4 regions of the Bacillus sp. V33-4 genome follow, and region 4 is predicted to be linked to each of the others. Evidence: predicted binding sites of a transcription regulator. Region 4 holds the regulator's gene; each other region holds the start of a gene.
The links. The regulator Rex, encoded in region 4, represses fermentation and respiration genes when NADH is low (regulators of the CRP and FNR family bind a similar motif). The targets are predictions, from matches to a motif close to TTGTGAAATATTTCACAA.
Positions count from the first base shown of each region.

Region 1: CVD23_RS03195 (TIGR04053 family radical SAM/SPASM domain-containing protein) is a predicted target of Rex. The motif match lies at 1,390-1,407, and genes of this name have one in related genera.
Region 2: CVD23_RS14800 (YwiC-like family protein) is a predicted target of Rex. The motif match lies at 3,113-3,130, and genes of this name have one in related genera.
Region 3: CVD23_RS15980 (nitric-oxide reductase large subunit) is a predicted target of Rex. The motif match lies at 5,409-5,426, and genes of this name have one in related genera.

Region 1 is NZ_PGVC01000006.1:60,651-68,114, reverse strand. It holds gene CVD23_RS03200 (Crp/Fnr family transcriptional regulator) at 1-77, shown strand, start outside; gene CVD23_RS03195 (TIGR04053 family radical SAM/SPASM domain-containing protein) at 126-1,259, opposite strand; gene CVD23_RS03190 (metal-sulfur cluster assembly factor) at 1,540-1,848, opposite strand; gene yjfP (esterase) at 1,928-2,695, opposite strand; gene CVD23_RS03180 (Cof-type HAD-IIB family hydrolase) at 3,053-3,871, shown strand; gene CVD23_RS21770 (hypothetical protein) at 3,998-4,150, shown strand; gene CVD23_RS03175 (BsuPI-related putative proteinase inhibitor) at 4,252-5,016, opposite strand; gene CVD23_RS03170 (YitT family protein) at 5,041-5,883, opposite strand; gene CVD23_RS03165 (DegV family protein) at 6,349-7,212, shown strand; gene CVD23_RS03160 (CvfB family protein) at 7,309-7,464, opposite strand, start outside.
Region 2 is NZ_PGVC01000039.1:31,785-39,248, reverse strand. It holds gene CVD23_RS14820 (hypothetical protein) at 1-168, shown strand, start outside; gene ric (iron-sulfur cluster repair di-iron protein) at 245-949, opposite strand; gene CVD23_RS14810 (molybdopterin molybdotransferase MoeA) at 1,237-2,502, shown strand; gene mobB (molybdopterin-guanine dinucleotide biosynthesis protein B) at 2,496-3,023, shown strand; gene CVD23_RS14800 (YwiC-like family protein) at 3,187-3,903, shown strand; gene CVD23_RS14795 (Crp/Fnr family transcriptional regulator) at 3,959-4,642, opposite strand; gene argC (N-acetyl-gamma-glutamyl-phosphate reductase) at 4,876-5,910, shown strand; gene argJ (bifunctional ornithine acetyltransferase/N-acetylglutamate synthase) at 5,946-7,163, shown strand; gene argB (acetylglutamate kinase) at 7,126-7,464, shown strand, end outside.
Region 3 is NZ_PGVC01000044.1:68,280-75,743, forward strand. It holds gene CVD23_RS22025 (hypothetical protein) at 19-189, shown strand; gene CVD23_RS15950 (ATP-dependent DNA helicase) at 456-2,378, shown strand; gene CVD23_RS15955 (metal-sulfur cluster assembly factor) at 2,453-2,752, opposite strand; gene CVD23_RS15960 (hypothetical protein) at 2,839-4,092, opposite strand; gene CVD23_RS15965 (DUF2249 domain-containing protein) at 4,089-4,304, opposite strand; gene CVD23_RS15970 (DUF2249 domain-containing protein) at 4,301-4,543, opposite strand; gene CVD23_RS15975 (Crp/Fnr family transcriptional regulator) at 4,623-5,312, opposite strand; gene CVD23_RS15980 (nitric-oxide reductase large subunit) at 5,509-7,464, shown strand, end outside.
Region 4 is NZ_PGVC01000048.1:2,882-10,345, forward strand. It holds gene tsaD (tRNA (adenosine(37)-N6)-threonylcarbamoyltransferase complex transferase subunit TsaD) at 1-875, shown strand, start outside; gene CVD23_RS17185 (ABC-F family ATP-binding cassette domain-containing protein) at 1,114-3,042, opposite strand; gene moaC (cyclic pyranopterin monophosphate synthase MoaC) at 3,184-3,675, shown strand; gene CVD23_RS17195 (redox-sensing transcriptional repressor Rex) at 3,703-4,353, shown strand; gene CVD23_RS17200 (YdiK family protein) at 4,462-4,665, opposite strand; gene CVD23_RS17205 (CPBP family intramembrane glutamic endopeptidase) at 4,666-5,397, opposite strand; gene groES (co-chaperone GroES) at 5,750-6,037, shown strand; gene groL (chaperonin GroEL) at 6,099-7,464, shown strand, end outside.

The sequences.
Region 1 (7,464 bases), on a different contig from region 4:
TCGTCCATGATGTTCAATTCCTAAAGGACGAAATTGGCTGTGAAAATTGTCCGGCAACCTATTGCAGCATTGATTAATAAATCGATAACTTTATCAAAAAGGGATGGGCGAATCCATCCCTTTTATTATGGCTGGATATTTTCAGCTTGTTTATTCCTCATCGACTTTGGTATATAAACGCAGAAAGGCTCACTCTCCAAGTAATCTCCTGTCATCGCATAGGCGCGCGAACGGGAGCCGCCGCAAACATAACGAAACTCACATTGGCCGCATTTTCCTTTATACATGTCAGGATTCCGCAACTCCTTGAAAATGGGTGATTCCCTGTATATTTCGGCAAGCGGCTGCTCGCGAATATTTCCTGCTTTCACCGGAAGCAGTCCGCTCGGATAGACATCGCCAATGTGTGAGATAAACATAAAGCCGTTGCCGTCATTGACGCCCTTCGGAGCTCGCCCCAAGCCGTCAATCGAACCAGTGAGCCCTTGATTGGTTAACGCATCTAAATATTGAATTTCGGCTGGTTTTGCCTTTGCTTCCCGTATTTTTTGCTGGATCACGACGCGCCGATAATGCTGGGCTGCTGTTGTTTTGATATCGAACTTGACCTTCTTGCTCAGCTGGTAAAGCCATGTAAATACCTTCTCATGTTCAACAGGCGAAATCATGTCCTTCTCCTGGCCTCTGCCAGTTGGGACGAGAAAAAAGACACTCCATAGCACGCACTGTAAATCTTCTACAAGCTTTGCCATTTCATCAAGGTAATCAATGTTATAACGCGAAATGACAGTATTGATTTGCACAGGTATCTCCAACTCATGCAGATACTTGATGCGTTCAAGCGTCAGGTCAAACGATCCCGCAGTCCCGCGGAAATGATCGTGCACCTCGGCAGTCGGGCCATCGAGGCTGAACGCCCATCTGGACAGGCCAACTTCTTTCGCTTTCTCAATCGCAGCCTTTGTGACATTGGGCGTTGCACTTGGAGTCATCGACACCCTTACCCCTTTACTAATTGCATAAGCAGCAATTTCAAAGACATCGTCACGCATGAGCGGATCACCGCCCGTAAAGACAAGAAGAGGGTTATTCATGTCGTAAATTTGGTCAATCAATGCTTTTCCTTCTTCGAAACTCAATTCGCGGGGATCCCTTTTATATTGTGCTTCGGCCCGGCAATGAAGGCATTTTAGCTGACAAGCTCGCGTTAACTCCCATATAACAATAAATGGATCTTTATTAAAATCTCTCGAAAACATATTTTTGCCACCTAACCTTTTCTATTTCCCCGAACTACAGTGCCGCCGTATTTGACCGCAAAATTTAACAAGTTAGCCGGAGAAATAAGATAGCTTTCGAATTGATTATAGGTGATCACCGAGTTAAAAAAAGTGAAATATCTCACAAGCAAACAGTTTTTTCGTATGCTTCGATAAAATTAACGCGCTCGTAAATCTCAAGTTCCGCTCGTAAATCTCGAGCCTCCAAATCCGAAAAAAAATCCAGCAGGAAAATCCACTGCTGGAATACTTACTGTTATTATTGAACGCCCAATGCGATTTTCGCGTATCTTGTCATCCGGTCCTTTGACCATGGCGGATTAAAGACAATGTTAACATCGACTTCTTTCACCTCAGGAATATCATCCAACGCCCGTTTTACTGAATCTATGATCGTGCCGGCAAGCGGGCAGCCCATTGAAGTGAGGGTCATGGTGATCGCTGTTTTTCCCTCTTCATCCATTTCCACGTCATAAACGAGCCCAAGGTTGACGATATCTACTCCAAGCTCAGGGTCAACAACAAGTTCAAGTGCACCATAAATACTGTCCTTCAATTCCTGATCCATTCTGCTTCACTCCTTCGCAGCTTTTTTTATCCGTACTGATATGATACCAGAGAAAGCATCATGTTTAAAAGCAGAAGCACTACAAGTAGGTTTCAAACCATTTAACCGTACTTGCGATTCCTTCCATGCTGACTTTGTGCTCCGCCTTTTCATCGCTGATAAATTTCAAACGGTCCGGTGCGTCTTGATAAGCCGGTTTCATTGATTCATAAAAATGATATGCCGGCTGATAAGGAACAACCGGGTCCTTTTTTCCGTGCCAGAATAATAACGGCCTTTGTTCAAGCTTTTCAGGCTGGGCACTTAAATCGTATTTTTGGAGATGGCTGAAGAGGCTGGCTATTTCATTCTCACTAAACGGGAAGCGAATTCCCCTTTTTTTCATTTCGTCCAATTGTGCGAGCGCAAACTGTTCATAATAAGGCATACCCATTAAGCTTACTGCTGTTTTAATCCAGGAGTATTGTGTCAATGCTCCCAATGTGACAATCGCTCCCATCGAGGTACCGGCAACGCCGATCCGCTCAACCTCAATATAATTTTTGCGCTCATAATATTCTTTAATAGTATTTAGCTCTTCAATCGTATTTAATACAATATCCCAAAATCTGAAGTTTAAGTTTTTGTCGCCTGATTCCTGTGCTCGTTCACCATGATGGATCGTTTCAGGCAAAACAACCCTGAAACCCTTCTGGGCCAGCAAATAGCCATAATGCAGATTTATTTCTTTTGCGCTTGTAAATCCGTGGACAAAAATAACCAACGGAAGCGATTTACTACTCTCGTCTTTTTTGGCTAAATGCAGAACGGGAATATTGCCAATACGCAGATTTTCAACATTAATCAACTCTAGAAACCCCCTGGACGATGAAACAAAAAAAGCTGTTCAAAGTGAATTTTTTTTACAACTTATCATGAAATTGATAACATAATAATAAAGGTAAATATAGTAAACCATTATAGAATGTAAATTCTTTCTATAAATTGAGTTTATCATGTAGACATTTTTTTTTCTAAAGCTTTACACTGAATAAAAGCATTTGTTTAATTGAAAAACGAATAACTATTTAATATCAAGACAGTGATAGCCGTTCAACACTCAATCGTCCTGCATGTTATGATAATTGCATTCGTTTTTCGGTCCAGCTTAATACATTGTGAAATTTACTTACTAAAAAAGAAATTCGCTCAAGAAGGAGACCATATGGCAGAGAGACATTTAATCGCTTTAGATCTTGATGGTACATTATTAAAGGATGATAAAACAATATCGGAAAAAACAAAAGGAGTGCTCAATAAGGCTCGCGAACAAGGCCATATCGTGATGATTGCAACCGGCAGGCCGTTTCGTTCAAGCGAGATTTATTACCACGAGCTTGGCCTTGATACGCCGATTGTCAACTTTAACGGTGCATTTATACACCACCCGCTTGATACAAAATGGGGAGTTTATCATTCACCAATGGATATCAGTGTCGCACAGGATATCGTTGAAGCGCTCGGTACTTTTCATTTTCACAACATTATAGCTGAAGTCATTGATGATGTGTTTATCCATTACCATGATGAAAAATTATTGGACGTGTTCAGCCTGGGAAATCCGAACGTTACAACCGGCGATTTACGGAGATTTTTAAAAGACTCGCCGACAAGCATGCTGATCCACACCGATGAAGAGCATGTCCGGACGATCAGGGACCACCTGTCAGATGTCCACGCCGAGGTAATTGACCATCGCCGTTGGGCCGCACCATGGCATGTGATTGAACTTGTCAAATTCGGCTTGAATAAAGCGGTCGGCTTAAAGAAAGCTTGCGATTATTTCCAAATCACGCCCGAAAATGTTATTGCCTTTGGAGACGAGGATAACGATCTCGATATGCTTGAATTTGCCGGCAGGGGAATTGCGATGGGAAATGCAATTGACATTGTTAAAAACATCGCCAATGAAGTAACGTTGACGAACGAGGAAGATGGCATAGGCGTCTACCTGAACGATTTATTAAATTTAAAAGCATTATAATCTCACAGCCTGAAAAATTTTTAAAAAATTGGCTTTTAATCCTAGTTGTTTATGTATAACCGGAGCATACTAAAAATGAAGCAGCGAAGCTGTTTCATAGCTCGAAACTCGGATGGAGGGATTCGTATGGGTAAACACAATAAATCAAAACGCTTTGTGCAGTATGCAGTAGACACCGTATCTAAGCATGATGAACGCATCCCATTTCACACAACATACGCTGAAGCTGAGGCTCGCAAAATGGCGAATGTGAAAGAATCATCTCTGGGAGGAGTATAAGGCCGGCTGACAGCTGTTTTCTAGAAAGCCTGAATTACTGCTAACACAAACAACATGCAAAAAAGCGGTTCCGAAAAAGCGTTTTTCGGAACCGCTTTGTTTTATGGCTCTCGAAAACTTTCGAGAAGGACCGGATAATGATGGAACGTTCGCCCGCCTTGGTTCGTTCGTTCATAAAGGTTGGTGATAACGGAACCATTTTTCGGGAGCTTATCTTCCGGTATACGGATGCTTAACTCGAATTTGGACCAATCCGGATATTTCGAGCCTGTTCTCATCGTTTGCTCTGTCACCAATTCATTATGGCCATCCTCTGCCGTATAAAAAAATTCACCCGTGCCGGGCCGCGCTTCCCCTGTAATCGTATAATTCCCTTTTACACCGGACGCTTTGATATTCCGAAAGACTGGATTTTCCATAGGAATGATAAGCTCAGCAGTTGCAGTTGGACGATCATTTACCGCACCGTTTATTTGTCTTGCTGTGATAGCTGCTTCCACTTTATAATTTCCAGCGGTGACCCGGACACCGTCCTGCTTATAGTTCCATTCTTCGGTCCATGAAACTGTTTCCTCCGGGTTTAATGTTAACGTTTGCAGCGCCTGCAGGAAAGAACGTCCCTCAGAATATTGGTAGACGACACCGCCGTTTTCATCTCTGACCAAAATATCGTATTTTTGTGAACTGGAAAATTCAAAATCCAACGGCTTTGACTCATCATTTTTTAAAATTAAAACAAATTCTGCCTTTTCGGGACCTCCGATTGCATGGACAAAAAATTGATAAGACCCCCCTGTTTCACTAAAGGCATTCTTAGGCAAATAGGAAAGCAATAAGCAAAAGATTAGGATAAACATTTTTTTCATTGCGATGCCTCCAGATGACGCGACTTAATCCTTCCGGAACATTCCAAAAACTTCTGTCGTCTGAACAATATTGGTAAAGGCATGGGGATCAACTTCTTTAATAATCCGTTCTAGATCAAATAATTCATAGCGGGTAATGACAATAATCATCATTTCCTTGTTCTCGTTCGTAAATGCCCCTTTTGCCGATACTCTCGTAATGCCTCTGACCAGTTTTCCATGGATCGCTTCTTTCAGTTCTTCCGGCTTTTTCGTAATAATCATCACGGTCAGTTTCTGATGCCTTGTATGGATGGCATCGATTACCCTCGTTGAAGCATAAAGGGCAACCAGAGTGTAAAGCGCTTTTTCCCACCCATATAAAAAACCGGCTGATATTATAATGATGGCATTAAGGACAAAAAAATATGTACCGACCGGTTTATCTTTCATTCTTGACAACACCATCGCAACAATATCCATTCCGCCTGTTGAAGCACCCCATTTCAATGTCATCCCTACTCCAATAGCTGCGATAACCCCGCCAAACACAGCATTGAGGAGAATATCATCAGCCACTTCCTTAATCGGGAGCAGCTCAAGAAATAAAGACATTGACACGACACTGATAAAACTGTAGAGTGTAAACGTTTTTCCGACTTTTCTCCAGGCAAGAATGGTGACAGGTATGTTTAAAAGAAACAGCAAAATTCCTGTCGTCAGCGGCAGTGGCGTAATATCACTCAGTACTGTAGAGATCAGTTGGGCAACACCCGTGAAGCCACTTGCGTATACATTGGCAGGAATTAAAAAAAAGTTCATGGCAATCGCATTTAATAGCGCGCCAATCAGGACAACAAAACATTTCTTTGTATGTAATAGAACCATCATTTACCCCCTGTAAATTATCATCATAAACAATCCACTCAAAACAGACATATCTGCATAAATTTCATAAAGCATTTCTTTGAGTGAATTTCATAAAAGCATTCTTTAACTGAAAAACGAACGGTTATTTATAATTAAGACAGTATTATTCGTTTCCTACGGCATACTCCTGTTAATTTAGACAACTTCATTCGTTTTTCGGTTTAGCTTGTTACATTGTGAAATTTACTCCTTTAATTCATAAACGAACAATTATTTAAAATTAAAATAGTATTCGTTCATACGGAATCCTGCTCGTTTATTAAGACAATTTAATTCGTTTTTTGGTTTAGCTTAATACATTGACAAATTTACGCACCTATTAAATCTTTACCCAATTTTGCTAATTCCCAATACAATTCATTGTATTTTTCCCATAAAAACGCTAAACTAAGTACATAAATTGGTCGAAAGAAGGTGATATCCATGACAGTAAAAATATTGGCTGACAGCGCGTGTGATTTACCTTTGCAGTTTTACGAGGAAAATGATGTTACCTTATTTCCGCTAAAGGTTCATTTAGCTGACAGGGAATATGAGGATCTGAAAACAATTGAGCCTAAGGCGGTTTATGATGCGATCCGCGATGGGCAACACCCAAAAACGTCCCAGGTTTCACCGCATGCGTTTAAAGAAGTATTTACCAGAATGGCCGAAAATAACGAAGATGGAATTTACATAGCGTTTTCTTCCCAGTTATCAGGTACCTATCAAACAGCCATGATGATCCTGGAACAAGTAAAAGAACAATATCCAAACTTTAATTTAACGATCGTCGATACAAAAGGTGCCTCACTGGGGTGTGGATTGGTTGTCGCCGAAGCAGCCTGGCTGGCAAGTCAAGGCGTGCCAAAGGAAGCTATCTTGCGGGACATCGAATTCCGGGCCGGGCATATGGAGCATTTATTTACCGTTGATGATTTGGAATACTTGGCAAAAGGCGGCCGCGTTTCGAAAGCATCCGCGTTTCTTGGCGGCTTGTTAAACATCAAACCGCTTTTAAATGTCGAGGATGGCAAGCTGATCCCCCTTGAAAAGCTGCGCGGCAAGAAAAAACTGCTGCGCCGCATAATCGAAGTAATGCATAAACGCGGCGTACAATTGGGTACGCAAAAAATCGGAATCAGCCATGCCGATGATTTGGAAACAGCCGAGGAAATGAAAAAGCTTATTCAAGAAGAATTTGGTGCCAAAGATGTGATGATTACACCGATTGGTGCCGCTATCGGATCTCATACCGGTCCAGGTACTATCGCGATTTTCTTTTTAAATCAGCTTCCTGTGGACTAATACCTACTACTACTATGTATCGCAGACGATATACAATTATTCAATCTATGAAAAAAGGACAAGCTTCGGCACCATGCCGACTGCTTGTCCTTTTGCTTATTTTGACTGGCGGTCTTCGTCTTTTTTCAAATAGGTCCAGCCTTCTTCTTGATAAATCATGTCTTCTTTGATCAGTTTGCCGAGTGCCCTTTTAAAAGCAGCTTTGCTCATTTGGAAACGTTCAGTAATCTCGTCGGGCAGGCTTTTATCCCA
Region 2 (7,464 bases), on a different contig from region 4:
TGGGTCGTTACGCTTGTTTCGGCATTATGTTTCTTCATCCTGGTTTTAATCGCAGCGTCGATAAATATCGTTATCCTGTTAAAGAAAAACTTGGGCGATACGCTGCAGTTGCGAAGAAAAAGAGCGTTTGACAAAGGCGCGTCTCTGTCGGCTAACATGACGAAGTAGATAAATAACAATAGGTAGCTTGTAGACAAAAACCTTGCCGGCTCGAGTCCGGCAAGGTAGTCAGGAAAGTCATCTATTAATTTGCAGTCAGGTAGCGCGGGAAGAGAATATTATTTTCAAGATGGACATGCATGAATGTTTGCTCTTCCAGCATTTCGAGACGTTTATAGACTAAACGGTAGGTTCCGCACGCATCGAGAGGCGGCGTGAAATCGGAAGTGATATCGCGCAGTTCCTTTAAAATTGCGCCTGCATGATCATGTTCTTTTTCAAGCTGTCTAATTTCCTCCAAAATCCGGGTGCGCTCTGCCTCAGGGGCTGTTTCGAGCTTCAGCAACAATGGGAAAATGCTTTCTTCTTCTTTTGCTGTATGCTCAAGCAGCTCTTTCTTTAATTCATAATAAAGCTCATATACTTTCAGGAGTTCCGGGCGGCGGTCGCCATGAACCCTGGACACTTTAGTTACATAAGGACTGAGCTGTGACAATTCCTCTTCCAATGGACGATGGAATTTTTCTTTGATTTGCTCGATCAGTTCAGCGGAGCCCGTAGCCATCCACGTTTTTATATCTGCCGGTTCATTCCCGCTCTTTTGATAAACTTCATTTAATTCTTCCATTAATGAATCCACGTCGACATTGCGCTGTGCTGCAGCATCGTTAAGGGGGATATTGCCTCCGCAGCAAAAGTCAATTCGATGGCGTTTAAAAATATCGCTGGATTTAGGCAGCTCATTTACAATATCTTTTACAAGTGATGTTGCTGAAAATGGCAAACTCATTATGCTTCCTCCTTAAAATCATTAAATGTTTTGATCACACCTTAACAATAAAGGATTATGATTGTTTTGAAGGTGACGCATATCACACTTAGCGATTTTTTTCTGTTTCTACTCCGTAAAGCTTGAAAACGGAGCTTTTTAATGAATGAAGTGGCAAAACAGAAGCATTTATTCCGAAAACTGCTGTGATGTTTGTCATGATCTCCTGTTTCGTATACCCTATATAATAAAGAGGCAAAAAAGAACGTTAATTTGCCGTTGTAAGTGCAGGTAGGAGCTGATGAATGATGGTTGAAAGAAGAAAACCGATTTCTATCGGGGAAGCAGTACAGAGAGTGATGAACTATGCGAAGAATGGAAAGACAGAATACATATCGATTACGAATAGCTATGGCCGCTATCTTTCTGAAGATATAATCGCAACCCATGACGTACCTCATTTTGACCGGGCCCCATATGATGGGTTTGCGGTTCGCTCCATCGACACAGTCGGAGCTTCCCAAGAAAACCAGGTTGAATTTGAAGTGATTGATCATATTGGTGCCGGTTTGATCACATCCAAAAATGTCGGGCCGTTTCAGTGCGTCCGCATTATGACCGGAGCACAAATGCCGGAACAGTGCGATGCTGTTGTAATGCTCGAATTGGCAAAAGAGATGGAGCGTGATGGCAAAAATTATATGGCTGTTAAACGCGCATCGAAAAACGGTGAAAATATCTCTTTCCGAGGCGAAGATGCGAAAGAAGGAGACGTTCTTGTTAAAAAAGGAACGTTTATCAATCCGGGCATCCAGGCTGTGCTCGCAACTTTTGGATACGCACAAGTTCCGGTCGCGCAAAAGCCGGTCGTTGGCCTGTTCGCAACCGGAACAGAGCTCCTTGAAGTGGAGGAGCCGTTATCACCTGGTAAAATTCGCAACAGCAATTCGCATATGATTTCGGCCCAGATTGAGCGGGCAGGAGCAGAAGTTCATTATTTTGGCAAGCTGCCGGATGATTTTGATATTTGTTTTGAGGCTGTAAAAAATGCTTTGGATAAGGTTGATATGCTTGTCACAACTGGCGGTGTATCGGTAGGGGACTTCGATTATTTGCCGGACATTTACGAAAAATTGCAGGCAGAAGTGTTATTCAATAAAGTCGGGATGAGGCCGGGCAGCGTGACGACCGTTGCCCAATATCAAGGAAAGCTCCTGTTTGGTCTTTCCGGAAATCCTTCCGCCTGCTATGTCGGATTCGAATTGTTTACAAGGCCAGTGATCCGTACACTGCTGTTCTCAGAAAAACCGCATTTACGTAAAGAACAAGCGATTCTTACCGCTAATTTTCCAAAAGCCAATCCGTTTGCACGTTTTGTCAGGAGCGCCCTTGATTTTCAGGAAGGCAGGCTGACTGCCTCTCCAAGCGGTGTTGATAAATCAAACATCGTCATGAGCCTTGCCGGCGCAGACTCGTTGATGATTTTACCTGGGGGCACAAGGGGATTTGCAGCGGGGGATGAAGTGGAACTGTTGTTGCTTGAAGACCAAACCGGCAGCGAGTGGCCATGGTAAAACCTGTTGTATTCCAGGCTTGCGGTTTTCAAAACAGCGGCAAGACATTGCTGGTGACGAACTTGGTTTCAAGCCTGTCCAAAAGCGGTTTTACGACCGTGACGATTAAACACCATGGCCATGGCGGAAAACCAGATCTTCCAGTCGAAAAAGACTCAAGCCGCCACATAACGGCTGGCGCGGCTGCTTCTCTCGTTGAAGGTGGGGGCAGAGTCATAATCCATGGCGAAAATGCCAGCTGGCCACTAACTAAAAAGATAGAATTTATGTCCTTTTTTGAGCCCGACTTTATCATTGTCGAAGGGCATAAGCATGAAAATTACCCGAAGGCTGTTTTATTAAGAAGAGAGGAGGATCTTTTCCTCCTCAAACAGCTGCAGGAGGTTAAGGTAATCCTTTTTCATAAAGCGCTTGAAGGGCACAGCGAATTGGCCGGTTTACATATTCCATGTTTCCCGGCAGGTGGACATGAAGGAGTGCAATGGATTACCCGCTTTTTAACGGAAAAAGCACACAGCTAGTATGAGCATTTGTAATGGGGTCCATTGGGCCCTTTTTTATGGGAATGAAACAGAAAAAACATGCAAAAATCGAAAAATAACTTGATATTTTGTGATTAGTTTCACTTATTACATGCCGAAAATTCTATACAGTTAAAGTAGTATAGGTATAGGAGAGATCATTATGAAGTTATTTTTGCCAAAACAGCACGGAGCCTGGGCGATGCTGATCATTCCTTTTTGGCTGAGTGCAGCGGCTGCGGGGATTCAATGGGAACACATTCCTTTTTTCTTTGGCTGGCTCCTTTTATATTTAGCGACATACCCAATGCTCTTATTATTCAAAAAAAAGAAAGTGAAATTCTATATAAAGTGGACACTCATTTATCTCGTCCCTGCTTTAATTCTGCTAGCGATTCCTTTATGGGCAAGGCCATCACTAGTTATTTTCGGTCTGTTGATGATTCCACTCTTCTTCGTTAACATTTATTTCTCAGGCAAGAATCAAGACCGGGCCCTATTAAACGACTTCAGCGCTATCTTTGTGTTTGCGATTGCCGGGCTTGCGAGCGGGTATTTAAGCGCCGGAATGATTTCAGAGGACTTGGTTTTGATTTTTGTAGCATCGGTTTTGTTCTTTGCAGGGAGTACGTTTTATGTGAAAACAATGATCAGGGAAAAGAAAAGCCGTTTATATAAACGAATTTCCTGGACATATCATGCCCTAGTACCGATTATTTGGCTTGTGCCCGGGCAATGGCTGATTGCGTTTGCGTTTTTGCCGAGCCTGCTGAGAGCATTTGCTTTTTACGGAAAGCCATATTCTATCAAAAAAGTTGGCATTCTCGAAATCGCCAATGCGGCTATTTTCTTTATTGTAATGCTGATCGCAATTATTTAGGCAAAGATAAAAAAGCTTCATGGCTGGTTTCAGTTTGCCATGAAGCTTTTTTCGGTTACTCGATATTACAAATATCAACCGGGCAGTTTTCACAATCGATTTCAAGCTTTAAATAATCGAGATCCTGAATCGTAATCAAGCTTTTATCCATGCTGATAATGTCATTTTTGCGCAGTTCGCTGAGTAGCCGGTTGACCACTTCTCTAGAGGTGCCGCAAAAGTTGGCAAGGTCCTGGTTGGTGAGGGGAACGTTGATTAAAATCCCGTTTTTTCTGGCAACTCCGTAGCTGTTTGATAAACGGATTAACGTTGAATATAAAGCGCCTTTTTTTCCATGCAGGACTAGATCGCGAAATTTTGTTTGCGTTTTTCGATGCTGTCCGCTGAGCCATCTCATGAATTCCAGCGCTGCACGGCTGTTTTCGGCCAGCTTTTCCTCGAGATCGTCTCTATAAATCACTGCCACTTCGCCGCTTTCGACTATTTTTGCGCTCAGCATATATTTAGGTGCAGGACAAAACAAAGAAAGCTCCCCGATTAAATCTCCTTCGGAACACATTCTTAACGTCAATTCACGGCCATCGGGAACCATCTTACTGATTTGCACTTTTCCGCTTTGAATCAGGAAAAGCTCAGCGGCATTTTCCCCTTCCTGAAAAAGGAATGCCCCCTTTTCCGTTTTCCGCATATGATGCACCATTTGGAAGATCTCTGTTAATTCAGCCGAAATTTCTGCCATTACCTGCATGTTTTAACCACCTTTTGAAGGTGCGAAACTGTCTCGCTTTTAAATATTTTAAAAATAAAAACTATTTATCGTCAACTGTCTATAACATAAAAATATAAAACAGTTTAAAAATTTAGTTTTTACGGTTGCTTTCTTGAAAGTAAATTCTTATAATAAGAGAAACATATTTTTCATAAATATAAGTTTTTATGATTAAATATACATTTTTCTTGAGGGGGAAATGCATGAACGTTTCTATTATCGGAACAACCGGGTATGGTGGTGCTGAATTATTAAGGATTTTGCATTCTCACCCTGTATACAATATACAATCAATTCATTCAACAAGAGAAGAGCTTCCGATCAGTGAAGAATATCCGCACTTAACAGATATCCTAGATCATCGGCTTGAAAAAATTGATCCCCATAAAATCGCTGAACATTCCGAGCTTGTCTTTTTGGCTACTCCATCAGGAGTTTCCGGCAAGCTTGCCGAGGCTTTTGCGGACTCGGACATTCAAATTGTTGATTTATCAGGGGATTTGCGCTTAAAACAAAGCGGCGTCTATAAAAAATGGTATGGACATAATGCGGTCGATCCGAAAATCATTAATGAGGCTGTGTACGGATTATCAGAGTGGAACAGTCAGGATGTAGCCCGGGCAAGGATACTGTCCAATCCCGGCTGCTATCCGACAGCTGCTTTACTTGGGCTGGCTCCTGTCGCGATGAATAAATTGATCGATCCCGCCATGATTATTATCGATGCAAAGTCAGGAGCTTCTGGGGCGGGGCGCGCAGCTTCAAAAGGAAGCAACTTTTCAGAAGTAAACGAAAATATAAAAATTTATAAAGTTAATCAGCACCAGCATATCCCGGAAATTGAACAGCAATTAAATGTGTGGAATGAAGCGATTGGCAACATCACGTTCAGCACGCATTTACTGCCGATCACAAGGGGAATTATGGCAACGATGTATGTTAAACTGCTCCAACCTGTTTCGACAGAGGAAATAACTGATTTATACAGGGAAATGTATAAAAATCATCCATTTGTCAGAATCCGGCCAGTTGGTACTTATCCGTCGATCAAAGAGGTTGCCGGCTCCAATTATTGTGATATTGGCTTGAATTCGGATGAAAGAACAGGCAGGCTGACGATTGTGTCGGTGATTGATAATTTAGTGAAAGGGGCGGCCGGGCAGGCTGTCCAAAATGCAAACATCATGAATGGACTTGATGAAAAAGCCGGTTTAGAATTTGTACCATTTTATCCGTAACAAAGGGAGGCTAGAATATTTTGCAAACAATTACCATGAAAAAGGGAATAAAAGCGATCACAAAAGGGAGCATCCTGTCACCAAAAGGCTTTAGCGCCGATGGAGTTCATGCCGGCATGCGTTATGCAAAAAAAGATGTGGGCGTGATCGTCAGTGATACTCCGGCAAGCTGCGCTGCCGTTTATACAACAAATCTCTTTCAGGCTGCACCGCTAAAGGTGACAATGGAAAGCATCGAGCAAGCAGGCCTGGTGCAGGCGGTAATTGTAAACAGTGCATGTGCGAATGCATGTACAGGAGAACGGGGATTGGCAGACGCTTATAAGATGAGGGAACTAACAGCCCGAAAGTTTAATATAAAAGAAAATCATGTCGCAGTTGCTTCGACTGGAGTGATTGGTGAATATTTACCGATGGACAAAATTGAAAAAGGAATTGCCGGGTTGTCTCCCGGTGCAGCTGAAAGCAACGCTGAAAGCTTTCAAACTGCTATTCTCACAACGGATCTGGTCATGAAAAAATCGTGCTTTTCCGTAGTAATTGATGGAAAGACCGTGGTAATGGGCGGCGCAGCAAAAGGGTCGGGAATGATCCATCCAAACATGGCGACGATGCTTGCCTTTGTAACAACGGATGCCAACATCGCTTCCGACCACTTGAGTGCGGCTCTGAAAGAAGTGACCAACCGAACCTTTAACCAAATAACCGTTGATGGGGATACTTCGACAAACGATATGGTGCTCGTCATGGCAAATGGAAAAGCCGGCAATGAAGCGCTGTCGCCTGAACATCGTGACTGGCCATTGTTTGTCGAGTTGCTTGCTGAAAGCTGTGAAAGCCTGGCAAAGCAAATTGCGAAAGATGGAGAAGGGGCAACAAAGTTGATTGAAGTGAACGTAACCGGAGCAGCTGACAACTACGATGGCAATATGATTGCCAAGCAAATCGTTGGCTCAAATCTCGTCAAAACTGCTGTATACGGTGCGGATGCAAACTGGGGACGGATTATTTGCGCAATCGGCCAAAGCTCAGCCAGTCTCAATCCTGCTGCCGTTGATATATCGATCGGCCCGATTAAGATGCTGTCCAAAAGTGAGCCGCAGCCATTTTCGGAACAAGAGGCGACAGAGTATCTGAACAATGACTTTATTCAAATATTTGTCGATATCCACTCAGGAGACGGAGCCGGCAAAGCATGGGGGTGCGATTTAACCTATGACTATATCAAAATTAATGCAAGCTACCGAACATAATGTGAACAAGATTATCGTCATTAAATGCGGGGGCAGTGTTATTGACTTGCTGACACCTTCCTTTTTCAACAGCTTGCACGAGCTTGACAAGCAAGGCTGGCAATTTGTATTCGTCCATGGCGGCGGCCCTGATATCAATAAGCTTCTCGCACTGTACGATGTTGTACCTGAATTCCGAAACGGCCTGCGGAAAACAACAGCAGAAACGATGCAGGTTGTTGAAATGGTCTTAACGGGGCAGACAAATCGAAAACTGGCTGAACTTCTCGGCCAGTACGGTTTTAATCCGATCGGATTAAGC
Region 3 (7,464 bases), on a different contig from region 4:
TTGGCCAGGAGGAATACCATGTACGATTCGACCATTGACTTTAATAAAATTTCAAAAGCCCTTGCGGCTACGATTGAAACCATTAAGCAGGAGCATAAACCTGCTGACGGTGCCCTAATGAACCTGGAAGCTGCGAGAGAACAATTGCAGCAAGCATTGTCGTTTTCATTGTCTTCCATTCATAAATAAGCAATCCGGGAGAAACGTCTCTTACAGGGCGTTTCTTTTTCGTATTCTCTACATATAACCAGAAATTTCTTCAGCGATGATTCTTGACTAAGCGGCTCTTTACGATACAATGGTTGTTAGCGTCTCGTTTAAAAGGCACTGATAATTGTAATAATGAGGAGAGCCAAATCTTAAATATAAAGGCTGGCTCCATTTAAGGTGCAAGCGCCCTGCATTAGGGCGCTTGCGTTTTTCATGGCGCTATCGTGCCGGTTCGGAGGGGTATTATGCAAGGGCGCCTGCCATTTGCCATTTCTAAAACAGATTCTTTTTTTAATGTCTTTAATGATTGGATTGGAGACGTTTTTTACGATATTTTGCCTGAAGCAGGTTTCGAGCTTAGGGATGAACAAATCTTTATGGCGTTTCAGCTTGAAAAAGCGTTTAAAGAAAAACAGGTCATGTTCGCGGAAGCCGGCGTCGGGACAGGGAAAACAATCGTCTACCTTTTGTATGCCATTTGTTACGCGCGCTACCAAAATAAGCCGGCAATTATTGCCTGCGCCGATGAAACATTGATTGAACAGCTGGTCAAAAAAGAAGGCGATATTGCCAAGCTTGAAAAAGCTTTAAATTTAAATATCGATGTCCGCCTCGCAAAATCGCGGGATCAGTATTTATGCTTGAATAAGCTTGATGAGGTTATTTTAAGGAATGACAGCGGTCCCTACGGTGCGATTTTTGACGAGCTCCCGGACTTTGTCGGCACTGGATCATCAATGCAAAAGTTCCACAAATATGGTGACCGGAAGGACTATCCCGGTATTTCGGATGAGACTTGGAAACAAGTTGGCTGGGATTCTCTTCAGGATTGCTTCAGTTGCTCAAAACGGCATCGCTGCGGACAAACCCTTCATCGGGAATTCTATCGTGGCTCAAGTGATTTAATTATTTGTTCACATGATTTCTATATGGAGCACATTTGGACACAAGAATCACGAAAAAGGGAGGGGCAGCTCCCGTTACTTCCGGAATCATCGGCAGTCATCTTTGATGAAGGGCATCTATTGGAATATGCTGCGCAAAAAGCGTTAACCTATCGCTTTGCTGAACAGACGCTGGACAAGCTCCTTACCAGACTTACAGCCAACGATGTCAGGGAAAATACCCTTTATTGCATCGAAGAATCTCTCGTCCAAAACGAACATTTTTTTGCAGTATTACAGGCTGCCTCACAAATAACTGACGGTTCAGAAAAGCAAATGGTTATAAAGACTCCGCTCCTTCTGGAGGAGGGTAAAAGATTATTTAACCTGCTTAACCAGCTCCAGGAAGAGTTGGTGTTTGACAGTGAGATGTATGTTATTAATGATTATGATTTGAAAATTGTCGAGGAATATTTAGAACAAATAACCTATTCATTATCACTTTTCTTTAAAGAAACAAAAGGGATCAACTGGTTTGAAGAAAACAAGGGAGAAAGAACGCTCGTCATTATGCCGCGGATGGTTGAAGAAATTATGAGGGAAGAGGTTTTTGCACAGAAAAAGCCATTTATCTTCTCTTCGGCAACATTATCAGATAACAAATCATTTGATTATATTGCAACAAGCCTCGGGATTGATACATTTTTATCATTTTCTGTGGAATCGCCTTTTGATTACGGGGAAAACATGAAAATCTACATCCCGGGCTTTGCAAAGGATGACCGCCAAAAACGGCTCGAATACACATTAAACCAGCTCCAACAATCGGATGGCAGGGGTCTTGTCCTGTTTACGAATGAAGACGATTTAAACCGTTTCCGGGAATATGCGGCCGAGAAAACGGGCTTTCCCATTTATTTTGAGGGGGATGCAGAGATCAGCGCACTTGTGTCCAAATTCCAAAATAATGAGCAATCCGTTTTATGCTCGGTCCATATGTGGGAGGGGCTTGACATCCCGGGCCGCGCCCTCGAAAACGTGATCATATATTCGCTTCCATATCCACCTAATGACCCGGTTTTTTCGGCAAAACGTGAGGAGTCCAAAGATCCGTTTCATGACGTCGATCTGCCGTATATGCTATTAAGGCTAAGACAGGGGATCGGCCGGCTGATCAGGACGCACGAAGATAAAGGAAGTGTCCACATCCTGATCAACAAAGAAGAGCCTGCACACGTCACCGAGTTGATCAAAAACGCTTTGCCGACAAAAGTAACTCAGTGAGAAGGATATCAAAAACAGCGGTCGAATTGACCGCTGTTTTTTTAACTTTTTCGTAGATTCAGTTGTATTGGCCATTATCTTCCAAGTGCTTTCATGCCTTCTGGAGTCATTTTTTCTGGTGACCAGGCCGGCTCCCACACCACTTTCACATCCGCCAAATTAAACTCTTCCAATTCTTCCAAACAATATTTCACCCCATTTACAATGCTGTCATGGAGCGGGCAGCCTGGCGTAGTAAGTGTCATCGTAACATTGACTTGTTTTTCAGCTGGAAAGGAAATATCATAGATCAGGCCGAGATCGACTACATTGATGTTTAATTCGGGGTCGAGCACTCTCTTTAAATTCTTTTGTACATGTTCTGTTAAATCCATTTTTATTAGCCTCCTCATGTTTGTGTAAAATAATTTAGGGGCGCCTTGCGAAAGCGCTAAGTGATGCTGAAAACTTTTCTGCATCTCTATTTCTTTAGGACCGATGCGATAGTTCCGCTGAAAACTACAGCTGCCAGGCTGAAGAGAAATTGGCCCGGATAAAACAGCACTTTCAGACCAAATAAAAGGGCAACAAAAACGATTATCCCCCCGGCTGATAAGGCGAAGAACAGCGGTAAAGCCATCTTTTCATTAATCATATCCTTTAAAACAGGAACGTCCCTTTTGCCGATTTCGCTGCTGTACTTGTGAGTCCACCATAGAAACGGGACAATTTTGAATAGATAGCCAATGATGCTAAAAGCGATCCAAAGCAGGAAATAGGCCGCGATAAACGGTCCGGCCAGCCTGGAGAATGTCCCTGTTATAACGGATCCAAATGCCACAAGATGAACTGCCAGCCCGCAACATATCGCAAAAAGCGAGAACAAAAATGGTTTGTCGAGCTTTCTTTTAATCCGTTTTTTTAAAATGAGCGCCATATGCGAGGCGAAACAGGCAAATCCGATTAATAGAAACAAAAATCCGATCATGAACAACCATTGTTCATTGCTGAAAAAAGATAAGGCCGTGCAAACCAACCCAAATACATAAAAGCAATAAACCAGCCTGGCTTGCCACATCGGGTAGCCGTGGGAAAGGGAAAACATCGGGACCATTTTGTAAGAGAAACCAAAGATAAGCAGCGTAAACCAGCCGGCCAGCCCAAGCAATAGATGGGTTTTAAAAATCGCAGGATACATTGCGGCTGCAAACCCGGTTTTGATGCTCAATATGAGAGTAATCCCGAGCATGATCGTTGCAAATAAACAAAATAATGCAGTTCCTACAAAAAGCGTTATCATACTTGCTTGCGCCTGTTTCTTTAACGTCATCATGATTTGGATGATAAACAAGATGATTCCCGTTAATGTTATTGCTCCCGGGATCATTGCTGTTTGTGGTGCGAAATACAGCGCAGCTGCAAACCAGGTGATACCTGCTGCAGTAACCGCAAATTGAAAAAAACCAAAGCGTTCGTTCCATATCGGAGTTAAAAAAACGACAGGAACAAGCTGGTACATCGAACCCATCGCAATCATCAGCGCCCAGCCCAAAACGAGTAGATGAGCTGCAGACCAGACAGCCGGAATCCGAAAGCTTCCGGAAATCATTTGCTCTCCGTTTAATAATAGAATGATTTGGGAGATCACAAAGGCAAACAAACTGTAACAGATAAAGAACAGCGGCAGTTTTATATTTGTTTCACTGCCGATACTATTTGGTATCAAACCAATCACCTGCTTAATTTCGTAATATCGATTCTGTAACTTCCGTCAGCATTTTGTACCGTACGATGCGTGTATCCCATTTCATCTAATTGCTCGTACAGGAACATGGGCCGACGATCGTTGATAATCGTTAAGACGCGCCCCTGTTGCAGGGACTCGAGGGCTTTTAACGTTCTCATCATTGGCTGCGGCGGCTCCAATCCGCGATTATCCAAGATCACTGGCGATCGCCTCTTTTCGTAAAAACCACTTTCCAGTGCTTCTTTTCAATTTGCTCACTTACTGCTTCGAATCCTTTTGCTTTCAAGACGGGAAACAGGGGAACAGGCTTAAAAGGCGCGTGGAGGATAAATACATCATGTTCATTAAGCCCCGAAATAGCTTCCATTATTTTTTGGAATGGCTCAAGCTTATTTTTCAAATCGTCGCGAACATCCAGTTCGACTATTTTCTTATCCATCATAAACAGCCCCTTATAAATGTTGATAAATTAATGATAATCATTTTCAGTTGTGAACTACGTGATTTTAATCACAAGACTAGAATAATTCCTTTTGGAGAATTTCTTGAGTGATCAAGAAATTACCCTGTTGGTCCAATTCAATGACGTTCTTCTTTTTTAAGTAGTTGATCGTCCTGCTGATCGTTTCTCTTGATGTGCCAATCATATTGGCAAGTTCACGATGTGTGTAATGGGCTGTCAGTTTATAATGGCTGCCTGTTTGTTCACCGTTTGTTTTACAAAGCCTGAGCAGCAGCATAATAATTTGTTCATAAGTATTATGGAGAATTTGTTCCTCCAATCGATTTTGCAAATCTACAATTTTTTCACCAAGGACTTTAAAGAGTTTAATACAAAGCTCAGGATGAGCGATTAAAATATTCTCAAATTTTTCAATCGGAACAACAATCAGCTTTGCTTCTTCCATAATTACTGCATGGGCAGGATATTGGCCGTGCCTGAAAAACCCAGCATGCGGAAACATTTCACCTGCTTCCAAAAACGAAACAATTTGTTCCTTGCCGGAATGGTCCGTTTTATAAATTTTTACTCTGCCTGAATGAATAAAAAATACTTTGTCCAAAGGATGTCCCTGCATAAATACATACATTTTTTGCTTGTAAATCCTTGTATGCGCAATATTAATGATTTTTTCGAGCTCATGAGAAGACAGCTCTTTAAAAAGAGGAACCTCAGCCAAACGCCGTTCAATATCGCCTGTTTTCATCTATAACCCTCCAGTATTTCCTATTAAATTCAGTGTACCAAGCCAGAAATCGATACAAAGTGACGTTCATCATACAATTGAATATTTTCGTAACAGTTGTGCTAAATATCACAATCACACGATGAACAGCTTCACTAACAATCGGTGCTGCAACGATTAAAATGAGGGTGAAATCAAATAGAAAGGATGTATTGATATGGAGGTAAATCGAGGTATTCCCACACAAAAAGTGGTGAAGAAAAATAAAAACGCTCTCTTAAAATCGATTTTGATTCTCACGATTGTATTTAGTTTTACGATTCTTATTGTAGGTGGTTTCTGGATTTTTAAAGAAATGGCTCCCCGGCCTCTTGAGGTTACCAATGAAAAAAGAGAGGTGATCTTAACTAAAAAATCGATTATAGGAGGGCAGGCCGTCTTCCAAAAATATGGTCTGATGGATTATGGAACCGTCCTTGGACATGGATCGTATATGGGCCCGGATTACACGGCGGAGGCATTAAAAATATATACGGAAGGAATGCAGGATTTTAAAGCACAGCAAATGCACGACAAAAACTTTGCTGAGTTAAACACAGATGAACAAACCGTGATTAAAAATCAAGTGATTAAGGAAATGCGTGAGAACCGCTATGAAGCTGACACTGATAAACTGGTTTTAACAGATTCTCAAGCCTTCGGTGTCGAAAAAGTAAGAGCGTTTTACAAGCAAGTGTTCACTGAAGGAGACGGTTGGGGATTAAAGCCCAATTTAATCAAGGAGGAACATTTACCAGAGAATGACCGTTTGTGGATCGCCGAGGGAGACCAGACCCGGCAAATAGCCGATTTCTTTTTCTGGACCGCCTGGCTATCCAGTACCGAGCGGATAGGTGATGATATTACTTATACAAACAACTGGCCTTATTATGAAGATGCGGGCAATACCATGTCGTTCTCAGCTATTTGGTGGAGCGGTGCCAGTGTCACGATTCTCATCTTATTTATCGGAATCATTTTATTCGTCTTCTACCGTTACCACCTTGGAATGGAGGAAGCATATACGGACGGCAATTTTCCGCGGATCGAATTGGGGAAATTACCTGTCACATCTTCACAATTGAAAACAACGAAATACTTTGTCATCGTTGCCGCTTTATTCTTTGTCCAGGCGATGTTTGGAGCATTGCTGGCCCACTACTATATAGAGCCTGACAGCTTCTTTGGGATGAAGTGGATTTATGATATTCTCCCGTTCAATATTGCGAAGGGGTACCACTTACAGCTGGCTATTCTTTGGATCGCAACAGCATGGCTTGGAATGGGGATTTACATTGCGCCGCTGGTAGGAGGGTTTGAACCAAAGAGACAGGGGCTGCTCGTCGATGTTTTATTTTGGGCGCTCGTCGTTCTTGTCGTCGGAAGTATGGTCGGGCAATGGCTCGGTGCAAACGGATATTTAGGAAACTTATGGTTCTTGCTTGGCCACCAGGGCTGGGAGTACCTTGAGCTTGGACGGATTTGGCAAATCATTCTCGTCGTCGGAATGCTCATATGGCTGTATATTGTTTACCGCGGCATCCGGAGCGGATTGAAAAGGGAGTCGGATAAGGGAGGTTTAATCCACCTGTTATTTTATTCGGCAATTGCTGTGCCGCTTTTCTATGTATTCGCATTCTTTATGAATCCGGATTCAAATTTTACGTTTGCTGATTTTTGGCGCTGGTGGATTATCCATCTATGGGTCGAAGGAATTTTTGAAGTTTTTGCTGTCGTTGTCATCGGGTTCTTGCTTGTCCAAATGAGACTTGTAACAAAAAGCTCGACCGTTAAAGCACTTTACTTTCAGTTGATCCTCCTGCTCGGAAGCGGCGTAATCGGAATCGGCCATCATTATTATTATAATGGTTCAGCCGAAGTTTGGATCGCGCTTGGTGCCGTATTTTCAGCGCTGGAAGTCATTCCGTTGACCCTATTGATTCTTGAAGCATACGAACAATATAAAATGATGCGTGCAGGGGGAATTGATTTTCCTTATAAAGGAACTTTCTGGTTCCTAATTTCAGTGGCGATTTGGAATCTAGTTGGCGCCGGTGTCCTCGGCTTCTTAATTAACCTGCCTGCTGTCAGCTTCCTTGAGCACGGCCAATTCCTCACTCCGGCACATGGACAC
Region 4 (7,464 bases):
CCTCGCGCCACCATGTGGAACAAATAACGCTTGTGTTAGAAGAAGCCATGGACCAGGCAGGCCTCGGGTTTGAAGATCTTGATGCGATCGCTGTAACCGAAGGGCCCGGGCTAGTCGGCGCACTGCTTGTTGGAGTAAATACTGCAAAAGCACTTGCGTTTGCCCATGGGATACCTTTGATAGGTGTGCACCATATTGCCGGGCATATTTATGCTAATCGCCTTGTTGCAGAAATGAAATTTCCTCTTGTTTCCCTGGTTGTTTCCGGAGGCCATACCGAACTCGTATATATGAAAGAGCATGGCCATTTTGAAGTGATTGGTGAAACGAGAGATGATGCTGCAGGTGAAGCCTATGATAAAGTAGCAAGAACATTGAAGCTGCCCTATCCGGGTGGGCCCCACATTGACCGGCTGGCACACCAAGGCAGGCCGACAATCAATCTTCCAAGGGCATGGCTTGAAGAAGGCTCATACGATTTTAGTTTTAGCGGCTTGAAGTCTGCTGTTATTAATGCCGTTCATAACGCTGAACAGCGGGGTGAGAACATTGCCCCTGAAGATCTCGCTGCGAGTTTTCAGGAGAGCGTCATTGACGTGCTCGTCACAAAGACCCTCGCCGCAGTTAAAGAGTTTCATGTAAAGCAGGTCTTACTGGCTGGGGGTGTGGCGGCCAATAAGGGACTACGAAACAGGCTCAGTGGAGCATTTAATGAAATACCGGAAGTGGAATTAGTGATTCCACCATTGTCTTTATGTACCGATAATGCAGCGATGATTGCAGCAGCTGGAAGTATTTTAAATGAAAAAGGGATCAGGGCTAATTTAGCTTTGAATGCCAATCCAAGTTTAGATCTAGCTATCCACAATGAATAAACGGAAACTCCCTGTAATGGGAGTTTTATTGTGGATAAGTAGCCCTTATTGTTTGTTGACCTGTGAAAAATGTGGATAAATCGGCTGAGTTTTGTGGATAATGTGGAAAAACTCACTAATGCTCATGAAACAAAGAGAAGACTTGTGGATAAAGTTGTGTATAAATTAAAATTTAAAAATCACAATATAGATAACGAGAAAAGGGCATCCCAAATTATGTTTTTGGGACACCCTTATATTAATTTTCTGCTAATTCAGCCCATTCTTCCATTAACGCTTCAAGCTGAATTTTGGCTAAATTATTTTCTCCGTTGATTTCTAAAACCTTCTCGTGATCCTGATAAATATTTGGCTCGCATAAGAGCTGTTCATTTTCGCTAATTTTCTCTTCCAGCTTTTCAATCGTCTCTTCAATCTCTTCGATTCTTCTCATCCGCTGGCGCTCAAGTTTTTTGGCTTCTTTATCCTGGCGAAAAGCATTTTTATCCTGCTTCGCAGGTGTGGCATCGGCAAAGCCTTTTTCTTTCTCCTCAAGGGCGCGCAGCTCTTTTATCTCCTGTTTTTTCTCGATAAAGTAATCGTAATCTCCAAGAAATTCGCTAGCACCATGTTTATCCAGTTCAATCACTTTCGTTGCAATACGGTTGATAAAATAACGATCATGGGAAACAAATAGAATCGTTCCCGGGTAATCGACAAGGGCGTTCTCCAGAATCTCTTTGCTGTCCAGGTCAAGATGGTTTGTCGGCTCATCGAGAATTAAAAAGTTGGCATTTTCGATCATTAATTTGGCGAGGGCGAGCCTTGCTTTTTGGCCGCCGCTCAAGGTTGACACGGTTTTTAACACATCGTCACCTGTAAATAAGAAATTGCCGAGGATTGTCCTGATTTCTTTTTCATTCATAGATGGGTATTCATCCCACAATTCATTAAGGACTCGTTTATTCGAGGTTAATTCTGCTTGTTCCTGATCATAATAACCGATTGAAACATTTGAACCGTAATGGATGTCGCCGGCCAGCGCTGGGAGCTTCTTAACGATCGTTTTTAGAAGAGTTGACTTTCCGACTCCATTTGGCCCAACCAAAGCAATGCTTTCACCTCTGGTTAGCCTGAACGAGATGGCCTCAGAGACTTTTTCATTCCCATACCCAATTGCAACATTCTCTGCTTTTAATACGTCGTTGCCGCTTTGGCGCTCAATATCAAACGAAAAAGAAGCAGACTTTTCGTCCCCGAGGGGCCTGTCCATAACGTCCATCTTCTCCAACTTTTTTCGGCGGCTTTGCGCCCTTTTTGTCGTTGAGGCCCTCGCAAGGTTGCGCTGTACAAATTCCTGCAGCTTTGCAATTTCATCTTGCTGTTTTTCGAATTGTTTCATTTGTTGCTCGTACATCTCTGCATTTTTCTCCAGGTAAACGCTGTAGTTTCCTAAATACTTCTGGATGTGCATACGGGATAACTCATGGACCTGATTGACCACTTTATCTAAAAAGTAGCGGTCATGTGAAACGATCAGAATGGCTCCCTCATAACCTTGAAGATATTGCTCGAGCCATGACAGGGTATCAATATCTAGATGGTTCGTTGGCTCGTCCAAAATTAAGATATCAGGTTTTTTTAATAACAGCTTTCCAAGTGCCAGACGCGTTTTTTGCCCCCCACTTAAGCTTGAAATTTTAGTTGTATAATCAAAGGATTGAAAGTTTAGTCCGTGCAAAACAGATCGAATATCAGCTTCGTATTGATAGCCGCCATCTTCTTTAAATTGCAGCTGCAGTTGGTCATATTCATTAAGGATTTTGTTATAAAGCCGCGAATCTTCTAGCGTGGAAGGGTCAGACATCTTCGCCTCGAGGCTGCGCAGCTCTGTTTCCATTTTCCTGAGCGGATCAAATACAGTTAACATTTCATCCCAAATCGACATCGCGGATTCTAAACCGCTGTCTTGTGCCAGGTATCCAATCGAAACTCCTTTCGGCTTGATGATCTCGCCTTGATCATACGACATCCGGCCGGCGATAATTTTTAATAGCGTGGACTTTCCGGCTCCGTTTCTGCCAACAAGAGCAATTCGATCACGCGTTTGTAATTCAAGCTTTATATTCGATAAAATAAGATCGGCGCCAAAATATTTTGATAGTTGGTTAACCTGTAGTAATATCATTTGTTTTCACCTCAATTGCCTTAGAAATAGTGTATCGCATTCACAGAGGGTGAGCAATAACAGTGATTTTGTGAAAAATAGTACAAAGTTTACACAAAAATGTCAAAATAGTGTATGATTTTGTTGTGAGGTGTAGAGAAAATGTCGGATTTTACTCATTTTAATGAAGAAGGAAGAGCGAAGATGGTCGATGTAAGCAGCAAGCCGGAAACGGTCCGAACGGCAATCGCCCGTTCAAACATAACCGTAAACCAGGTTATATATGAACAAATTACCCGCAATGAAGTGAAAAAGGGTGATGTCCTGGCAGTAGCCCAGGTCGCTGGAATCATGGCAGCGAAAAAAACCGCGGAGATCATCCCAATGTGCCATCCCATTCCACTAACAGGGATTGATATCGCTTTTGCGTGGGAAAACGAACAAGAGAATTATAGTCTATCTATTCATGTTACCGTAAAAACAAAAGGAAGTACAGGAGTTGAAATGGAAGCGCTAACAGCTGCTGCTGCTTGCGCATTAACCGTTTATGACATGTGCAAAGCAGTCGATAAAGGCATGGTTATCGGCAAAACATACTTAGTTGAAAAAACGGGTGGAAAAAACGGTGATTTTTTTAGAAAAGATAAAATATAGCTTAAACATAAGAGGGTGGGGATCACATTGGCGAATGAAACGGTGAAAATTCCACAGGCAACCGCTAAACGGCTGCCTTTATACTACCGGTTTTTAAAAAATTTGCATTCATCGGGAAAACAGAGAGTTTCCTCTGCCGAATTGAGTGAGGCTGTGAAGGTTGATTCGGCAACAATCCGCAGGGATTTTTCCTACTTTGGTGCATTAGGCAAAAAAGGTTACGGATATAATGTTAACTATTTATTATCTTTTTTCCGGAAGACACTTGACCAGGATGAGTTAACAAAGGTGGCCTTAATTGGAGTTGGGAATTTGGGAACTGCCTTTTTGCATTACAACTTCCTTAAAAATAATAACACGAAAATCGAGGTTGCTTTTGATGTCGATGAGGGTAAAGTGGGTAAAACTATTGGAGAGGTTCCCATCTTTCACATGGATGACATGGATAAACAAATCGTTGCAGCCGATATCCAGGTTGCCATTTTAACTGTCCCGGCCCCTGTTGCTCAACCGATTACGGACAGGCTTGTCCAGGCCAATGTAAAAGGGATATTAAACTTTACTCCAGCCAGATTAAATGTCCCGGCTGCGATCCGCGTTCATCATATAGATTTGGCGGTTGAATTGCAGTCGCTCGTCTACTTTTTAAAGCATTACCCGACAGAAACAGAAGAATAGGGTTATCGAAGAACAAGCTATTAGAAAAAATACAATGGCTAGAAAATAAGCATAAGAAAAGCCTCTTTCACATCGAAGGAGGCTTATCCTGGTTAACGCAGAACGACGTTACTGTTGTTTTTTAACTTTTTGTATTTTGAAGTGCAGGACAACCATTCTCAGTCCTGACCCAAAGTCAAAAGTCGCTAATAGAACAAGTAAATAGCTGACAAATCCCCAGCCATGTTCATGGACTCTTTGGACCGCAAAATAGGTGAACAACAATCCTAGTACAATGTAGATAATCCCTGAACCTAAGGGAGACTGCCTCATTTAAAATCCTCCAATAAAGCTTTGAATTTGTTCTGCATCCTGAAGCCATTTTTCCAGTTTGCCCTGATTAAGCTGAATCACGACAACAAGAGTATTCATGGCGACATGGGCAAATATCGGTACGAGTATTCTTTTCGTTTTCACATAGAGAAAAGCGAACGTGAAACCCATGGCGGAGTACAGAAGAATATGCTCAAGCTCAAAGTGGGCGACAGCAAAAATGACTGAGCTGATTAGAGCGGCAAAAAAGAAGTTCATCCTTTTATAGAGCGAACCGAATAAAATTTTCCTGAAAACAATTTCTTCAAGTATCGGTCCGATGATCGAACTCACGATAATCACAATTGGAAAGGTTTCAATTAATCCGAGAATTTGCTGAGTGTTTTCAGAGCCCACTTCGATCCCAAAGATGCTTTCAATTGTAGCGGCAAATGATTGGGCAAAAAGTGCTATAAAGATTCCACCCACTGCCCATGCAATTGAGACAATAGGCGAGGCTAAGTGCCGTTCATCATTGAGCTCTAATTTCCTGTCATTTCTCAATAAAAAGAGAACAATCAACAGCGTTAGCGAAAAACTGATCACAATCCAGTAAGGAATCGCTAATTGCTGCATTTCCGCGCGACTATTTCCAAGAAGTAAACCTATATAAACGACAAGGGGAACGCCTGCCAGGCTGGAAACCTGCATCGTAATATATGCAATTAAAATTATCCAGTATTCCTTCTTCAATCAAAATAACTCCTTTATGGTACGAAAATATACTCCGTTCTATTTTACTAATAATCGGTCTAATGTTTCAAACAGTAAGGGTTGGAATCGCGATTTTTGTAACGAGCATAAATACGGTAAACTGTTATATACTGTTAAGGTTTTCGCCATTATGATTTTGCCTATTTAGAATGCCCTTAATTCAATGCTTAATGACATCATAAATGGATATCGCATTTTCTTTTAAAATTTTCAAGGTTCCTGCTTGCAAAAAAGAAATGAATTAATTATTATAATAATTGTGTTAGCACTCGGTTGGTAAGAGTGCTAATAAAAACAATATTACATATTTATTTAGAGGAGGTTGTTTCACTTGTTAAAGCCATTAGGTGACCGTATTGTTATTGAGCTTGTTGAAAGTGAAGAAAAAACTGCAAGCGGTATCGTATTACCGGATTCAGCGAAAGAGAAGCCTTCAGAAGGAAAAGTTATTGCTGTAGGTACTGGCCGCGATCTTCCTAACGGCGAACGCGCTGCCCTGGAAGTGTCTGTGGGCGACCGCATTATCTTCTCAAAATATGCTGGTACAGAAGTAAAATACGAAGGTAATGAATATTTAATTCTTCGCGAAAATGATGTTCTTGCTGTAGTCGGCAAGTAAGCTCCATCCAGGATAATTTGAAGATTATATCATTCATCAATATTTGAGGAGGTTTTTACAAATGGCAAAAGACATTAAATTTAGTGAAGACGCTCGCCGCGCAATGCTTCGCGGAGTCGACGCTCTTGCAAACGCAGTAAAAGTAACTCTTGGGCCAAAGGGACGCAACGTGGTTCTTGAGAAAAAGTTCGGTTCTCCGCTTATCACAAATGACGGCGTAACAATCGCAAAAGAAATTGAATTAGAAGATGCTTTTGAAAACATGGGTGCTAAGCTGGTTGCTGAAGTTGCCAGCAAAACGAATGATGTTGCCGGTGACGGGACAACTACAGCTACAGTACTTGCTCAAGCGATGATTCGCGAAGGTCTTAAAAACGTAACTGCAGGCGCTAACCCAATGGGTATCCGTAAAGGGATTGAGAAGGCGGTTAACACTGCAATCGAAGAATTAAAAGCTATTTCCAAGCCAATCGAAGGAAAAGCTTCAATTGCTCAGGTTGCTGCTATTTCTGCTGATGACAACGAAGTCGGCCAATTAATCGCAGAAGCAATGGAACGCGTTGGCAATGACGGTGTTATCACAATTGAAGAATCAAAAGGCTTCACAACTGAATTGGACGTCGTGGAAGGTATGCAGTTCGACCGTGGATATGCTTCTCCTTACATGGTTACTGATTCAGATAAAATGGAAGCTGTTCTTGATAATCCATACATCTTGATCACTGACAAGAAGATCGCAAGCATCCAGGAAATCCTCCCTGTTCTTGAGCAAGTGGTTCAACAAGGTAAGCCTTTATTGCTTGTTGCTGAAGATGTCGAAGGGGAAGCTCTTGCTACATTAGTAGTAAACAAGCTTCGCGGAACATTCAATGCAGTTGCTGTTAAAGCTCCTGGCTTCGGTGACCGCCGTAAAGCAATGCTTGAAGATATCGCGATCCTGACTGGCGGTGAAGTGATCACTGAAGAGCTTGGCCGTGACCTTAAATCTGCAACAATTGAATCTTTAGGACGCGCTTCTAAAGTCGTTGTTTCAAAAGAAAACACAACAATCGTTGAAGGTGCAGGGGAATCTGCTCAAATCGCGGCTCGCGTCAATCAAATCCGCGTTCAAATGGAAGAAACAACTTCTGAATTCGACCGTGAAAAATTACAAGAGCGCCTTGCTAAGTTAGCTGGCGGAGTAGCGGTTGTTAAAGTTGGTGCAGCTACTGAAACTGAGCTTAAAGAGCGCAAGCTTCGCATTGAAGATGCTTTGAACTCTACTCGTGCTGCTGTTGAAGAAGGTATTGTATCCGGTGGTGGAGTAGCGCTTCTAAACGTGTACAACCAAGTTGCAGCTATTAATGCTGAAGGTGACGAAGCAACAGGTGTCAGCATCGTATTGCGCGCAATCGAAGAGCCTGTACGCCAGATCGCTCACAATGCCG